DNA from 4 places in the Terrabacter sp. RAF57 genome. Region 4 is predicted to be linked to each of the others. Evidence: riboswitches for the same ligand, from Rfam matches in the RefSeq annotation. Region 4 holds a riboswitch; each other region holds the start of a gene.
What was found. A riboswitch is a leader RNA that binds a small molecule or an ion and turns the genes downstream of it on or off. The one in region 4 is predicted to bind S-adenosylmethionine.
Positions count from the first base shown of each region.

Region 1 (2,192 bases), on a different contig from region 4:
CGAGCATGACGATGACGAACGCGAGCACCGGGTTCACAGCGGCCTCATCTTCCTCGTGGGCGGGCTGGTCGTCTCCCGATCGTGCCGGGGGAGCCGGGCGTGCCGATTCCCCCTCCGTGGGTGATCGGCACCGATCTGGTGACCCCGTCAGCCCTGCTGCCAGGCAGGGTCGCAGGAGAGCTCGACGTTGATCCAGGTGGCCACGGTCAGGCGGTGCAGCCGCTCGGTGAGGGCCGTCCGCAGCCGGTCGATGTCGGCGACGTCCCACTCGCCGGGTGAGACGACGTGTCGACCTCCACGTAGAGACGCCCCCGGTCCTCGTCATCCGCACGACCGGTTCCACGAGGCCCATCCCGGCGCACAGCTCGGTGACGGCCTCACGGGCCGGTTGCTCGATCTCGGGGGAGGCCTCATCTCGAGCAGCTCGCGCAGCATGGTCCGGACGAAGCCGACCGGGGCCGGGAGCACCATGAGTGACAGGACGATGACGAGCACCGGGTCGACGAGTGCTGACGCGGTGTCCTTGACGTCACCAGCGGGCAGCAGCGTCACGACGAGGAACCCGGCGAGGATCGCCGCTCTAGACGCCGCCCTTGCCCCGCCGAGGCCACGGACCCGACGGTCCGCGGCCTCGGCGGCATCTCAGGGAGTGGTCGCCCAGCTATCCCTACCAAATCAGTATGTTATCGTCTCTGCAGGTCATGAGTCCCAGCGACAAGCCCCGGCTTGCTGGGCGGCAACCCTCCTCCGCGGCGGGGTGCCCCGGGTGAGGACCAGGCGTCGTCCTCCCGCTCGACGCAAGCGCGGGCTCGACGAGGGCCCCACGGACACAAGGGTTCCCATGACGCACACCACCGAACGCCGATCCCGCGGCCACGCCCTGTGGGCTCACCGCCGCCGGCACGTCGACCTCTCCCGGGTGAGCAGCGCCCTCTGTCGGGACTGACGACCAGACGACCGCATGCGCAGCGTCGGCGGCCCGACTGGGCCCGGCTGTGGCGTGCGGCGTCCCCGTAGTCCGTCTCGACCCACCCTCACACCTTCAGGAGCCTTGCCATGCCTCTGCGCACCCGCCCCGACCGGACCACCACCCTCACCACGCTCTCTGCGCCCGGCACCGGGACGCCATCGACGTTCGCACCACGGATCGCCGTCAACCTCGCGGAGACGGCTCGGCGCCTCGCGGGCGACCGTGCCCTCTGGGCCGGCCTCGTCGACTTCGACCCGATCAGCCGCTACTACGCCCGGATCGCCGCCGAGCCCGACCACGAGGCCTGGCTGCTCACCTGGCTCCCCGGCCAGGGGACGGAGTGGCACGACCACGGGCAGTGCGCCGGCTCGTTCGTCGTCCTGCAAGGACAGCTGAGCGAGCGCGTCGCCGATCTGGACGGTCCCGACCGGACCCCGCAGGTCGGTGAGGACGTCGGCCGTCTACGGGCCGGCCAGCAGCGCACGTTCGGACGTCGCTACGTGCACCACGTGAGCAACGAGGGCCCGGACCCGGCGGTGAGCCTGCACGTGTACTCCCCGCGCCTCACCGAGATGACGACGTACGCGCTCACCGGCAGGAGCCTCAGTCCCATCGAGCTGCAGCAGAAGGGAGTCGACTGGTGACTGGCCTCACTCCGAACGCCGCGCAGATCCACCTCGCCGTCGCCCTCGACGGTGCGGGATGGCACCCGGCAGCGTGGCGCGAGAAGGGCGCGCGGCCGGACGACCTCCTCACCGCCCGCTACTGGGCCGACCTCACCTCCACGGCGGAGCGGGGCCTGCTCGACTTCGTGACGATCGAGGACAGTCTCGATCTCCAGTCGGTGGACCCCTTCTCCGACGACGTCGACACGCGCACCGACCAGGTGCGCGGGCGGCTCGACGCGCTCCTCGTCGCAGCCACGGTCGCCCCCCTGACGCGACACGTCGGCCTCGTCCCGACCGTCACGACGAGCCACACCGAGCCGTTCCACGTCTCCAAGGCCGTCGCCACCCTCGACCACGTGAGCCACGGTCGTGCCGGCTGGCGGGTGCAGGTGGGTGGCACACCCGGCGAGACCGGCAACGTCGGTCGTCGCACCCTCCCCGCGATCCGACGGGACTTCGCGTCCACCCCCGAGGGCCGCGCTGCCGTGCGCGATCGCTTCGACGAGGCTGCCGACCACGTCGAGGTCGTCCGGCGGCTCTGGGACAGCTGGGAG
Region 1 is NZ_JBFRDT010000030.1:4,775-6,966, forward strand. Features, by position in the region: gene AB4Y83_RS21290 (hypothetical protein) at 1-37, opposite strand, end outside; gene AB4Y83_RS21295 (hypothetical protein) at 322-552, opposite strand; SAM riboswitch class IV at 698-810, shown strand; gene AB4Y83_RS21300 (cysteine dioxygenase) at 1,057-1,614, shown strand; gene AB4Y83_RS21305 (LLM class flavin-dependent oxidoreductase) at 1,611-2,192, shown strand, end outside.
Region 1: linked by a shared signal. The riboswitch ahead of AB4Y83_RS21300 (cysteine dioxygenase) and the one ahead of AB4Y83_RS06630 (putative leader peptide) in region 4 are both predicted to bind S-adenosylmethionine.

Region 2 (2,192 bases), on a different contig from region 4:
CTCCGTCCTGGCGGACCGAGAGGGGCTGGCGAGGCTCGTCGAGCCGCTCGCCCCCACGGAGCCCCGGCACGACCTCGCTGCCGCCGCGATCGACGACTGGCAGCGCCGCTATGTCGCAGCCGGTGGCTCCCTCAGCAGGACGCCGGCCCGGGCGAGCCGGACGGACCGGAAGCCCGACCGGGGTCGGCGCCGTCGACCGGCGGGACGGGGGCGCCGACCCGGCGCGGCGCTCKGGGTCCTCGACGGCGGCGACCCGACGGCCCGCCAGTTCCTCGTCCACGACTCCCTCGTGGCCTGGGGAGGGGTGCTGCACGGCGAGATCGAGGGGTACGGCGTCGAGCACTGGCTCCCGTCCCTCGTCGGTCCGCTGCGTGACCCGCGCTTCCATGACGCCCTGCTGGCCTGGCTCTGCCCCGGGATGGCCTCGGCCGACTTCCTGTCCGACGACCTCGCAGCCCTCCTCGGGGTGCTGCTCGGTCCTGACCTCCGGCTCGCCCCGGCCGCGGGCGATCACGAGACGGCCGCCGTCCCGACACCCGACGGCGCCGAGCCCGGTCGCTCCCCGGGATCGCGCGCGGACCCGGGCGACCCCGACACTTCGGAGGGGTCGGGGACGGCCGTGCAGGAGCGCCTCGAGGAGGGCGACTCCGATGCGCTCCGAGCGCTGTTGCAGCTGCTGGCTGCGGGGCCGCCGTCGTCGGACCGGCACGACGACGACACCGACGACGAGGACACCGACGAAGACGACCACGAAGACGACCACGAGGACGACCACGAGGACGACTACGAGGACGATGGCGAGCTGCCGCGCGACGTCTTCGAGGCACGACGGGTGCTGGACGAGCTGGACGCCGTGGGGACCCTGGCGGCGCTCGAGGCGTCGGTTGACCGGGACGCACCGCGCTCGCGCGACCTTCGGGCCGGCCTCGCCGCAGCGCCCGACGCGCCTCCCGAGTCGTGGCTCGGAGACGGCAACGACCCGAGCGGCTGGGAGGAGTGGGACGAGGCTGCGACGCCACGACTCGTCCTGTCCCGCCTCGAGCAGGTCTGCCGACTGACGCCGGCGGATCATGCGGTTCCCGTCCTGTCGCTCTTCGCCTCGATGGCGTGGTGGTGCGGCGACGGTGCGCGGGCCGGGGTCGCGGTCGACCGTGCGCTCGAGCTGGAGCCCGATGACGGGCTGGGGCGGCTGTTGCGACACGCCCTCGACGTCGGACTCCGGCCCCGGGAGTGCGCCTGAGCGTCTCCGGCGGCGGCGCCGTCCGTCCATGTCGTGGAACGGCGCGCGGCCTCTCCGTGAGGCCTCGCGTATGGTTGGAGCAGGTCATGAGTACCAGCGACAAGCCCCGGCTCGCTGGTCGGCAACCCTCCTTCGCGGTGGGGTGCCCCGGGTGAAGACCTGGCCGCCCCGTCCCCGGGTGCGTGCAAGCGCGAGGACCGAGGAGTACCCCGATGACCGTCACCCACCGGACGCAGAGCACCCGCCGCCGCGCGCGGCCCGGGACCGCTGGCACCGGCCAGACCGGCGACTCGGCGACGAGGGACCGTGCGGCGACGAGCCACGTCGACCCGACGGCACCGGAGCCCCGCCGGCCCGACGGCGCCTGGCGTGACGGCGACCCGGTCGGCCGGCGGCAGTTCGCCCACGTCGGTGACATCGAGCTCGAGCGCGGGGGAGTGCTGCCCGACGTTCGCATCGCCTACGAGACGTGGGGCCGGCTCAACGAGGCCGGCGACAACGTCATCCTCGTCGAGCACGCACTGACCGGCGACAGCCACGTCATCGGTGAGGCCGGCGACGGACACGCCTCGCCCGGCTGGTGGAACGCCCTCATCGGGCCCGACGGACCCGTTGACCCCGAGCGGTGGTTCGTCATCGCGTCCAACGTCCTCGGCGGGTGCCAGGGCAGCACCGGCCCCGCGAGCCCTGCGCCCGACGGTCGTCCCTGGGGCAGCCGTTTCCCCTACGTCACGGTCCGCGACCAGGTCGCCGTCGAGCGACGCCTCCTCGACGGGCTCGGCATCCGCCGCCTGGCGGCCGTCGTCGGCGGCTCGATGGGCGGGATGCGTGCGGTGGAGTGGGCCGCGACGCACCCCGACGACGTCGACCGCTGCATCGTGCTCGCGTCGACGGCGTACGCGACCGCCGACCAGATCGCCTGGTGCCAGCCGCAGCTGTTGGCGATCCGCAA
Region 2 is NZ_JBFRDT010000004.1:10,983-13,174, reverse strand. Features, by position in the region: gene AB4Y83_RS07255 (DUF4192 family protein) at 1-1,240, shown strand, start outside; SAM riboswitch class IV at 1,323-1,437, shown strand; gene metX (homoserine O-acetyltransferase MetX) at 1,453-2,192, shown strand, end outside.
Region 2: linked by a shared signal. The riboswitch ahead of metX (homoserine O-acetyltransferase MetX) and the one ahead of AB4Y83_RS06630 (putative leader peptide) in region 4 are both predicted to bind S-adenosylmethionine.

Region 3 (2,192 bases), on a different contig from region 4:
TTCACCGCTGCGGCAGGGGCGTCGAGAGCCTCGTCGGGCTGCTCGTCGACGTGGTCGCGGTCGATGACCAGGGCGCGCAGCTGGCGCAGGCGGGTCGGGATCATGTTGACCGGCGTCGCCGTGATGACGAGCAGGCCGAAGAGACCGAGCAGGACGAGCAGGACGAGCGCCCCGTAGGTCGAGACGGCCGCCGCGAGCGGGCTCGAGGCGAGGAAGCCGAGGATGCCGCCGGCGGCACGCATGCCGTCGGCGCCGTCGGGCGGGTTGGGGATGCCGTCGGCAAGGTGCGACAGACCGCACGCGGCGAAGGTCAGGGCGATGGTGCCGACGACGACGCGGTTGGTCGCGGCGTCGTCCTGGGGGGCGCGCAGCATGCGCAGGCCGAGGGCGAGCAGCACGAGCGGGACGGCGTAGGCGACGCGGCCGAAGGTGCCGGCGAAGACGGCGTGCACCACCTGGCCGAAGGTGCCGGAGACGCCCCACCACTCACGGGCGGCGACGACGACGGCGAGCGCGATGAGCGCGAAGCCGATACCGTCGCGGCGGTGCTCCGGCTCGAGGTCGGCGGCGCTGTGGCCGACGCGGCGCACCGCTCCCCCGGCCATGTGCGAGACGCCCATCCACGTGTTGCGCATCGCGCCGAGCGGGAAGGGGAGGCCTCCGCCCCGCGCCTTGGACGCGGTCTTGGCGGCGGGCTTGCGGGCCGCTGGCTTGCGCTGCGCGGGCCGGCCGCCCCGGGCTGCGGGAGGGCGTGACGAGGCGCTGCCCGCGGACCCCTTGGCACGGGTGGCCGCGGCGGAGCTCGAGCGCTGGTTGGTGGACGGACGTGACGCCATGCTCGCACCGTACGTCAACGCACCGCTGAACTCACGCGTCACACGCGCAACAGGGCTGACCAGTCGGACGCGGCCGCCGTATGCCGTGGCCGCGCCCGCCGTCGTCCCGCGAGGGCCCCGGCGGGGTCGGCGTCTCAGATCGCGACACCCGGGGACCGGGCGGTGGACAGCCGGCGACCGACCCCTTTATCGTCGTGCGCAGGTCATGAGTGCCAGTGACAAGCCCCGGCTCGCTGGCCAGCAACCCTCCTCCGCGGTGGGGTGCTCCGGGTGACGACCAGGCCATCCTCGGTCTGAACGTGTGATCGAGGTCGGCAAGCGCGGACCTGCACCGGGTGGGTCCCATGACCCAGGAGCACTCCCATGTCGGTCCTTCCCTCGACGCACCCAGCGGCCTCCCTCTGTGGCGGCTCCCCCGCACCCGTCGTGCGCACCCGCGCCCTGCACGTCGTGCCCGAGGCGCGCACGCTGCCCACCGTCGTCGGCGCGGGACTGCGCGTGCCCACGCTCCACGGCGACACGGCATACGCCAACCTCGACCACGCGGCCTCGACGCCGGCGCTCGAGACGGTCCAGGCCGCGGTCGACCGCGCGCTCGAGACCTACTCGTCCGTGCACCGCGGCGCCGGGTTCGCCTCGCGGCTGACGAGCGCGTGGTACGAGCAGGCCCGCGCCGAGGTCGCCGCCTTCGTCGGCGCGCGTGAGGGCGACTCCGTCATCTTCACCCGGACGACGACCGACTCGTGGGCCCTGCTGAGCAAGGCGCTGCCGAGCCGCACGACGGTCTTCGTCTTCGGCACCGAGCACCACTCGACCCTGCTGCCCTGGGGCCGCTTCCGCACCGTGCGCCTCCCCGTCCCGCAGACCGTCGAGGACGCGCACGCCCTGCTCGAGGAGGCGCTGACCGACCACCCGTCGCGCCACCGCCTCGTCGTCGTCGCGGCCGCCTCGAACGTGACGGGAGAGGTCTGGCCGGTCGAGCGCTTCGCCACCCTGGCGCACGAGCACGGCGCCCGGATCGCCGTCGATGCGGCCCAGCTCTCGGCGCACCGCACCATCGACCTCGCCGCGTGGGACGCCGACTACGTCGCGTTCTCGGGGCACAAGACGTACGCCCCCTACGGCGCGGGCGTCCTCGCCGGGCGCTCCGACTGGCTCGACGCCGGCAACCCCTACCTGCTCGGTGGCGGCGCGACGCGCTCGGTGACCGAGGACGGCACCACGTGGGCGACCGGGCCGGCGCGCCACGAGGGCGGCAGCCCCAACGTCATCGGCGCCATCGCCCTCGCCGCGGCCTGCTCGACGATCCGCCGGCACCGCGAGGCCATCGAGGAGCACGAGACCCGCCTCCTCGAG
Region 3 is NZ_JBFRDT010000013.1:149,684-151,875, forward strand. Features, by position in the region: gene AB4Y83_RS15755 (DNA translocase FtsK 4TM domain-containing protein) at 1-836, opposite strand, end outside; SAM riboswitch class IV at 1,038-1,163, shown strand; gene AB4Y83_RS15760 (aminotransferase class V-fold PLP-dependent enzyme) at 1,200-2,192, shown strand, end outside.
Region 3: linked by a shared signal. The riboswitch ahead of AB4Y83_RS15760 (aminotransferase class V-fold PLP-dependent enzyme) and the one ahead of AB4Y83_RS06630 (putative leader peptide) in region 4 are both predicted to bind S-adenosylmethionine.

Region 4 (2,192 bases):
GAAGAGCTCCGGGATCGCGAGCACGGAGACGATCGAGGTGCCCTTGAAGAGGCTGATCACCTCGTTGGCGGCGTTGGGCAGGATCGAGCGCATCGCCTGCGGCAGGACGATCCTCGCGAACTGGCGGCGCCGCGGGATGCCGAGCGCCGAGGCCGCCTCGCGTTGCCCCTCGTCGACGGAGAGGATGCCGCCGCGGATGATCTCGGCCGCGTAGGCCGCCTGGTGCAGGGCGAGCCCGAGCACCGCGGCGCCCAGGGCCCCGAAGAGGTCGTTGGTCTCGACGCTGCCGAAGGACGGCCCGAACGGCAGCCCGACGCTGATCGTCTGGTAGAGGTAGGCGATGTTGAACCAGAAGAGCAGCTGGACGATGAGCGGGATCGACCGGAACGCCCAGATGTAGGCCCACGCGACGGTCCGCAGGAACGCGTTGGACGACAGTCGCATGGCCGCGAGGACGAGCCCCAGGGCGAAGCCGGCCACGGTCCCGAGGACGGTGAGCTGGATCGTCGTGCCGAGAGCCCGAATGACGGTTTCGGTGGCGAAGTAGCGACCGAAGGTCGCCCAGTCCCAGCCGGGGTTGGTGACGAGGCCGTTGACGAACATCGCCACGAGCAGTCCGACGCCGGCGACGCCGACCCATGTCCACGGGTTGCGCCGCGGGACGACGGTGAGGACCGGCCCGCCTCCGGACGGCGGGACCGAGTGGGTTGCCGGCGCCGGGGCGGCCGAGAGGGCGGACGTCGACGCTCCCGCCGTGGGCTCGGCCGGCGAAGGCGGCGAGGACGACGATGACGACGTGGTGGTCGGCGGCGCTGAGCGCCGGACCGTGGAGAGGGATGGCACGTGAGGCTCCTGGAGGGATGGCTCGGGCACCCGTCACCGGACGGGTGGCAGGGCGCGGCGGCGGCCGCGGGGGTGCGTGCTGGCGTCCGAGCCCCACGGGGTCACCGCTGGGCCGGGCGCCGACCGGCCGGCCGAGGTCTCGGCGGCCAGGACGTCGTCAGGGACGACAGAGCGCGCTGGACACGCGGAGCAGGTCGACGTGGCGGCGGAGCACGAGGTGGGTGCTCGTCGTGCGCGCCATGTCGGCTCCTCGGTCCTGGACCCGACCACTTCGAGTCCGCGCTTGCCGTCGCCTGCTGGCGACGGCCTGGTCCTCACCCGGAGCACCCCGCCGCGGTGGAGGGTTGCTGTCCAGCGAGCCGGGGCTTGACGCTGGAACTCTTGACCTGTCGACGACACTACGAAGGCGCTGGGCAGCCCGTCAATCGTCGAAATGCGTGCTTTCTCCTCAGTGCGACAGGCTCTTCCACCACGCGCAGCAACGCCGGTTTGTCTGTGCCGCAAGGCAATCCGCGGGCAACGACGCTCCTACGCAACTCGGAATTCCTAGTGATTCAGTCGGAAATGAGTCCTGAGCCTTCTTGCATCCTGAGACGCAGGACGCGAAAGAGCCCCGGACCACAGGGGTCCGGGGCTCTTTCAGAGCGTGTCGCTCCGAGCAGTGACTGGCGTCAGTTGCCCGTCAGCTTCTCGCGAAGCGCAGCGAGCGCCTCGTCCGAAGCCAGCGTGCCCTCGACCGGGGCCGGGGCGTTGCGCGGGGCGCGCTCGCCGCGGTCGGCGTCGCCGGCCTCGGCGACGTCACCGGTCGCGGACGAGTACGACGTCGCGGAGCCGGCGTTGGCCGCAGCCTCGGCGTCGGCCTTCGTCGCGGCGTCGACCTGGGCCTTGTGGGACTCCCAGCGAGCGTGGGCGTCGGCGTACTGACGCTCCCACTTCTCGCGCTGGGCGTCGAAGCCCTCGAGCCACTCGTTCGTCTCCGGGTCGAAGCCCTCGGGGTACTTGTAGTTGCCCTGCTCGTCGTACTCGGCGGCCATGCCGTAGAGGGTCGGGTCGAACTCCGACGCCGCGACGGCCTGGTCGTTGGCCTGCTTGAGCGACAGCGAGATGCGGCGACGCTCGAGGTCGATGTCGATGACCTTGACGAAGATCTCGTCGCCGACGTTGACGACCTGCTCCGGCAGCTCCACGTGGCGCTCGGCCAGCTCGGAGATGTGGACGAGGCCCTCGATGCCGTCCTCGACGCGCACGAACGCACCGAAGGGGACGAGCTTGGTGACCTTGCCGGGGACGACCTGGCCGATGGCGTGCGTGCGAGCGAAGTGCTGCCACGGGTCCTCCTGCGTCGCCTT
Region 4 is NZ_JBFRDT010000003.1:347,821-350,012, forward strand. Features, by position in the region: gene AB4Y83_RS06625 (amino acid ABC transporter permease) at 1-843, opposite strand, end outside; gene AB4Y83_RS06630 (putative leader peptide) at 1,001-1,084, opposite strand; SAM riboswitch class IV at 1,118-1,230, opposite strand; gene rpsA (30S ribosomal protein S1) at 1,515-2,192, opposite strand, start outside.